2 linked regions of the Rhizobium sp. SSA_523 genome follow. The protein of the gene in region 2 binds, or shares a complex with, the protein of the main gene of each other region. Links are inferred from orthologs where the notes say so. Each region holds a gene or a part of one and is shown on either strand. Other genes may lie near its edges.

Region 1 (3,247 bases), 3.1 Mb from region 2 along the record:
TACCGGAGAATGGTGGCCGGGCTGCACGAGGCGGGGCAGGATGCGGCCATCCGCGCCGTTGCCTTTCTTGGCACAGAAGGCTGTTTCTCCGCCGGAAACGACATGGCGGATTTCCTCTCCTATGCCATGTCGGGCAGCGCGGAGCCGCCGGCCGCCGTCGATTTCCTGAAAGTGCTCGCCAGTTATGGCAAGCCGCTCGTTTCCGGCGTGGATGGCCTTGCGATCGGAATCGGCACGACGATCCATCTGCATTGCGACATGACGATCGCCTCGACGCGGAGCCTCTTCAGAACGCCTTTCGTCGATCTGGCTCTGGTGCCGGAGGCGGCCTCCAGCCTGATCGTGCCACGGGTGATGGGCCATCAGCGCGCCTTTGCCCTTCTGGCGGCAGGGGAGGGATTTTCCGCCGAGGCGGCGCGCGAGGCGGGGTTGATCTGGAAGGTCGTCGCGCCGGAAGAGGTGGAGGCCGAAACGCTGAAACTTGCTGCCGCCCTTGCTGCAAAGCCGGCCGGCGCCATGAAGATCGCCCGCAACCTGATCCGCGGCGATAGCGAAGAGATCCTGTCGCGCATCGATGCCGAAATGGTGCATTTTTCGGCCCAGATGCGCAGCGCGGAAGCGCGGTCCGCCTTCGAGGCCTTCCTGAAGCGCAAATAGGCCGGCTGACGGCGCGGATGGCGGCCCTTGCCGAAGCCGGGGCTGGGACACTTTCAGGCTTTGTTAAGATGTTCGGGCCGATGGTCTGAGAGCCGCGCAGTTTCGTGCCGTCGATCCTGCGCGGACCGGACACGAATGAAAGAAAGCACCGGAGCGTGAGGCGCCGTGCCTTTCGCCTTTGCCGCGGCGCCAGAGGGAGATTCGGCATGACAAGATTGATGACCGGCCTGGCACTGCTGCTGCTGACGGCTGCCGCCGCCGCCGCACAGACATCCGGGCCCAATACCCGCGTCGACACCAATAATGGCGAAAGACCCCGACAGCGCTATGTCTGCGTGGTTCCGGCGCCCGATAGCGCGCAGCAGAACCAGCCCAATGTCTGCCGGGCGCAGGCGGGTCGCGTCGGCGGCTCGTGCCGCTGCAATGGCGTGGTAGGATCGGGCACGCTGCGCCTGGGATATTGACGGGGGGCGTGGTCCTGACGGAATGGCGCGCGTGATCCGGGCGGACGGGGGGTCTGACGGACGGGGGCGGCCGCCGCCTCTTCCCTATCCCGCGATCAGTTCGTCTCGCCGGGCGTGAAGCCGAACATGTAGATCGCCGCCAGCACGAGCGCGATGACGAAGATGGTCAGAACGAAGGTGATCATGCCGCTGCGGGCTTTTTGTCCGGTGTCTTTTGCCATGCCCGCTCAACGTCCGGGCACGGCATTGGTTCCTCACGGGGTGGCTGGCTGCGGGCCATGCCGGACCCCCCCGGTTCCTGTCATTGAGATCTGCTCTTATTCGCCATCCAGCGGCTCGACCGCCTGCGGCTTGCCGCTGCGGTCCAGGCGGATTTTCTCGATCCGGTTTTCGGCGGCCGAAAGCAGGGTCTCGCAATGCTTCTTCAAGGCTTCGCCACGCTCGTAGATGGAGATTGATTCATCCAGCGCCACATCGCCGCGTTCCAGCCGCGCCACGATCGTTTCCAGTTCCGCCACCGCCTTCTCGAAGCTGTAGCCGCTGACATCCGGGGCTGTCGCGCTCTCTGCCATTGTTAGCCTTTCATCAGTCTGAGGATATGCAGGCCGGCCGATTCGGCCAGACCCTCCAGATCATAGCCGCCTTCCAGCAGGCTGACGACCCGGTTGCCGGCGTATTTCCCGGCGATTTCCATGATCCGGCCGGTCGCCCAGTCGAAGTCGTCGCCGACCAGATTGATCTGCGCCAGCGGATCGCGATGATGCGCATCGAAGCCCGCCGAGATCAGAATGAAGTCGGGCCGGAATTCGTGCAACGCCGGCAGCACGCGGGAGGAAAAGGCGTCGCGGAAGTGCTCGCTGGCGGAATTGCTTTCCAGAGGCGCGTTGACGATGTTGCGATGGGCGCCGGTCTCCCCCTTCTCGCCGGTCCAGGGGTAAAGCGGCATCTGGTGAGTGGAGCAGAAGAGGACGGAAGGATCGTCCCAGAAGATATCCTGCGTGCCATTGCCGTGGTGCACGTCCCAGTCGACGATCGCCACCCGTTCCACGCCATGCACCTTCTGCGCATGGCGGGCGGCAATCGCCACATTGTTGAACAGGCAAAAGCCCATGGCCTTTGACTTTTCCGCATGATGGCCCGGCGGGCGCGAGGCCACGAAGGCATTGTCGATTTGTCCCGTCATCACATCGTCAACGGCTGCCATGGCGCCGCCAATGCCGGTCAGCGCGGCCTGCAGGCTCTTGGCGCTGACATGGGTGTCGGCTTCGATCTGGCGGATGCGGTCCTCTTCTTCCGGGATCTCGCGCATGACCGACAGGAGATGGCTCTCCGGATGCGCCAGCAGCACGGCATCTTCATTGGCCTGCGGCGCCGGTTTGCGGTCGAGCGGCGAGAAATTCGGATGGGTCAGCGCCAGGGACAGCGAGCGCAGCCGGTCCGCCCGTTCCGGATGACCCTCCGGCGTATTGTGCTCCAGGAAGATCTCATGTTCGTAAAGGCGGGTGGTCATGGCGATGAGGCTCCTGTGAGGTCATGCCGACATGGCGCAAGACCCGGCATATTTCAAGAGATTGCAGCGCGATCGCAAGCAATCCCGGCCATTTGCGCGCCCTGCGCACTCTCTTTGTGTTTCACGGCCCGCCCGCATTGCTTGTTTCGCGCGCTCCGCCTGCCGGTTTGTTTTTGCAGGCCTTGCCCATAGTGTTTGTTTTGCACGCTCTATCGCGGAAGGGGCGGCTTGTTCCCGCGGCCGGTCTCGTCTTTAATGGAGGGTGAGGAGCACCAAGAGGAGCGGATGGCAGCATGGGGGCAAGCACTATGACGGCAGGCAAAACGACAGCGAGGCGAATGTGACGAAGGAGACCGCCTATGGCTTCACCGTGCCGATGCGCGATATCGGCCCTGGCGGCACGATGCACAGCTTTGCCTATATCGCCTATGCGCAGGAGGCGCTCGCCGCCTTCTGGGCAGGGCGGGCTCATGAGGCGGGCGATCCGGTCTTCTGCGTGACCAAGGTCGGCTGTCATCTGCACAAGCCGCTGCAGAAAGGCGATCGGGTCGAGGCCGAGGTGCGCGTCTCAAAGATCGGCGGCAAGACGGCCGGCTTCACGATTTCCATGTATCGG
Region 2 (3,151 bases):
TGGGTTTTCGTCGGCGCCGTCAGCACCAAGGGCCTGGGCAATGCCGTCTCCATCAGCGCCCTCACCGAGGCCGGGTCTCCCCGCAGCACTGCCACGACCTGCACCAGTGCGGGTGATATGCGCGCGCTTTCAGCGCTTCCGGCCGGCGTCGTCGTTGCACCGTCCGAAAGCGGCACCGCGATCCTGCGCCATACCGGGCATCGCGTCCTCACAGCGCCCTATCACCGCAACCAGGCCGGCATGTTGACCGAACTGCATATCGGCCTGGCAAGCCCGGACGAGGCAATGGCCTTCCTGAACGGTGCCGGAGCCACGATCCTCGCCTTCTGCGCCACCGATCCGCAGGTTCGAACGCTGATCCGTTTGAAACCGGAAGGACTTTACGCAAGCCTCGCACGCGGCAGCGTTCCCGCTTACCTGAAAGCGCTTCCCCTGACTGACTCCGGACCCGATTCCGAAGGTTTCCGCCTCTATCAGATTCTCCGCTAGTGGAACGAACTTGACGTTTGTTTCCCTCCCGCCGGACGCTCTCAGAGCAAATGTCGAACCACTAACCTGCGACCGCGCGGGCCTGCATGCGCGCCATGCTTTTTTTAAGTCCGAGGCAGGGTGAAAGCTTGCGAAAAATCCGCTAGAACGGGCACATGAACAGGCCTTTTTTCAGCGAGACGCAGACCAACCTTGCCGAATTGTCGGTGTCGGAACTGTCCGGCTCGATCAAGCGCACGGTCGAGACCGCCTTTGACCATGTGCGGGTCCGCGGGGAAATTTCCGGCTATCGCGGTCCCCATTCATCCGGCCATGCCTATTTCTCGCTCAAGGATGATCGGGCGCGCATCGATGCGGTGATCTGGAAAGGCTCGTTCTCCAAGCTGAAATTCCGCCCGGAAGAGGGCATGGAGGTGATTGCCACCGGCAAGGTCACCACCTTTCCCGGCTCCTCCAAATACCAGATCGTCATCGAGACACTGGAGCCGGCAGGTGCCGGCGCGCTGATGGCGCTGATCGAGGAGCGCAAGCGCAAGCTTGCCGCCGAAGGCCTGTTCGATCCCGCCCGCAAACGGGCCCTGCCCTTCCTGCCAAAGGTGATCGGCGTCGTCACCTCGCCCACCGGCGCCGTGATCCGCGATATCCTGCACCGCATCTCCGACCGATTCCCCGTGCATGTGATCGTGTGGCCGGTCAAGGTTCAGGGGGAAGGATCCGGCGACGAGGTGGCAAATGCCATTTCCGGCTTCAATGCGCTTGATCCGCTCGGTCCCGTGCGGCGACCGGATGTGCTGATCGTCGCCCGTGGCGGCGGCAGCCTTGAGGATCTCTGGAGCTTCAACGACGAGGCCGTGGTGCGGGCGGCCGCCGAAAGCGCCATTCCGCTGATTTCCGCGGTGGGTCACGAAACCGATTGGACGCTGATCGACCACGCGGCCGATATGCGGGCGCCGACGCCGACCGGTGCGGCCGAAATGGCCGTTCCGGTAAAGGCGGAACTGGATGCGCAGCTTGCCGCTCTTTCCGCACGCCTGCGCGGCTGCGCATCGCGCCAGATGGATCATCGTCGGCAGAACCTGCGCGCCCTGGTGCGGGCGCTGCCCTCGCTCGACCAGTTGCTTGCGCTTCCGCGGCGCCGTTTCGACGAGGCCGCCGCCGGTCTCGGTCGCGGGCTGGAGCGCACGGCGATTACCAAGCGCCGGCAATTCGAGCGCGCCTCCGCCGGACTTCGCCTGGATATTCTGACCAACCGCATCGGCGAGCGCCGGCGCCATCTTGCCGAGCAGGTTCTGCGCAAGGATCGCTGCCTGGAGCGCCAATTGCTCGGCGCCCGCGGGCGGATCGACCGGGCTCACGCGCAATTATCCGGCCTACCGCAGCGTCTTTCGGGCCATATCGGCCGCGAGAGGCAACATACGGCGGCGCTCTCGCGGCAGGCGGATACGGCGATCCGCCACGCCATGGCGCGGCACCGGGCAACGCTTGCGGCACAGGACCGCGTCTTGCAATCGCTCTCCTACAAGAACGTGCTGAAGCGTGGTTTCGCCGTGATCCGCGGCGAGGATGACCAGCCCTTGACGCGGGCTTCGGCCATCGCAACCGGCCAGGCTCTCTCCATCGAATTTGCCGATGGCCGCGTGGCGGCGACCGCCGGCGAGGGCTCGGAACCGGCGGTGGCAATGGGACCGGCGGCGGCATTGACGCCGCGCAAACGCACGCCGAAATCCGCGCCGGAACAAGGCCCGGAAGACGGCCCGAAACAGGGAACCCTGTTCTGACCGATGCGCTTTGTTTGCCTTATGCTTTTGTTTTGACGAATGACTTCGATCCAACCCGCACGCTTGTTCTGACCGATGACCCTGCGCTTTCTCATCGTTCTTGCGCATCCGCTACCGGACAGCTTTGCTGCCGCGGTGGCGGGACTTGTGGTCGAAACGCTCCGCGAAAAGGGCCATGCAGCCGATCTGCTCGACCTGTATCGCGAGGATTTCGATCCGCGCCTTTCGACCAGCGAGCGTCAAACCTATTTCGAGCCGCGGTGTGATACGAGCGCCGTCGATCCGATCATCGAACGGCTGCAGGCCGCCGACGGGCTGATCCTCGTCTTTCCCCAATGGTGGTTCAACTTCCCGGCCATACTCAAGGGCTTCTTCGACCGCATCTTTGCACCAGGCGTGGCGTTTCATCTCGATCCCGCAGGCGGACGCATCCGCCCGGCGCTCGGCAATATCCGCCATTTCTACGCCTTGACCACGACCGGTTCCCCCTGGTGGGTGGTGAAGCTCTATATGGGCGACCCCGTCCGGCGCCTGCTCAAACGCGGTATTGCGGCTTTCTGCGCCAAGAACGTTGATTTCAGGATGCTGGCCCTGCACGACATGGACCGCGCGAGCGCACAGAAGCGCTCGGCGCATCTGGCGCGTGTACGCCGTCTGGTGGAGCGGCTCTGACCTTCGCCGTGAAGGACCCCGTGGCACCTAGCGGTCGATCCGCTCCAGATAGGCCGCCAGGAGTGCATCCAATTGCTCGAACTCCTCACGCTCCAGCATGGCTGTGAGGCGATGCTGATTGGCGACATGATCGGTCACTGCCTGGTCGATGAGCGCAAGCCCCGCATCGGTGAGGCCGATCAACACACTGCGGCCATCCTCAGGGTTCGGCA

Evidence for each region.
Region 1: the proteins of xseA (region 2) and QTJ18_RS08550 are in contact, whole or in part, in a cryo-EM structure (PDB 8TXR), measured with the Escherichia coli proteins. The link is inferred for Rhizobium sp. SSA_523 from one-to-one orthologs.

The regions. Positions count from the first base shown.
Region 1 is NZ_CP129382.1:59,429-62,675, forward strand. The notes cover bases 67-2,996. They hold QTJ18_RS08550 (exodeoxyribonuclease VII small subunit), read right to left. Parts: upstream 1,694-2,996; coding sequence 1,439-1,693; downstream 67-1,438. Other genes in these bases: QTJ18_RS08535 (crotonase/enoyl-CoA hydratase family protein), read left to right, coding at 67-657; QTJ18_RS08540 (hypothetical protein), read left to right, coding at 864-1,121; QTJ18_RS08545 (hypothetical protein), read right to left, coding at 1,217-1,342; QTJ18_RS08555 (histone deacetylase family protein), read right to left, coding at 1,696-2,631; QTJ18_RS08560 (acyl-CoA thioesterase), read left to right, coding at 2,972-2,996. Outside these bases: more of QTJ18_RS08535, read left to right, coding at 1-66; more of QTJ18_RS08560, read left to right, coding at 2,997-3,247. UniProt on the Escherichia coli protein: Bidirectionally degrades single-stranded DNA into large acid-insoluble oligonucleotides, which are then degraded further into small acid-soluble oligonucleotides.
Region 2 is NZ_CP129382.1:3,109,564-3,112,714, reverse strand. The notes cover bases 122-2,955. They hold xseA (exodeoxyribonuclease VII large subunit), read left to right. Parts: upstream 122-644; coding sequence 645-2,267; downstream 2,268-2,955. Other genes in these bases: QTJ18_RS23040 (NAD(P)H-dependent oxidoreductase), read left to right, coding at 2,349-2,939; QTJ18_RS23050 (hypothetical protein), read left to right, coding at 122-489. Outside these bases: more of QTJ18_RS23050, read left to right, coding at 1-121; QTJ18_RS23035 (MarR family winged helix-turn-helix transcriptional regulator), read right to left, coding at 2,967-3,151. UniProt on the Escherichia coli protein: Bidirectionally degrades single-stranded DNA into large acid-insoluble oligonucleotides, which are then degraded further into small acid-soluble oligonucleotides.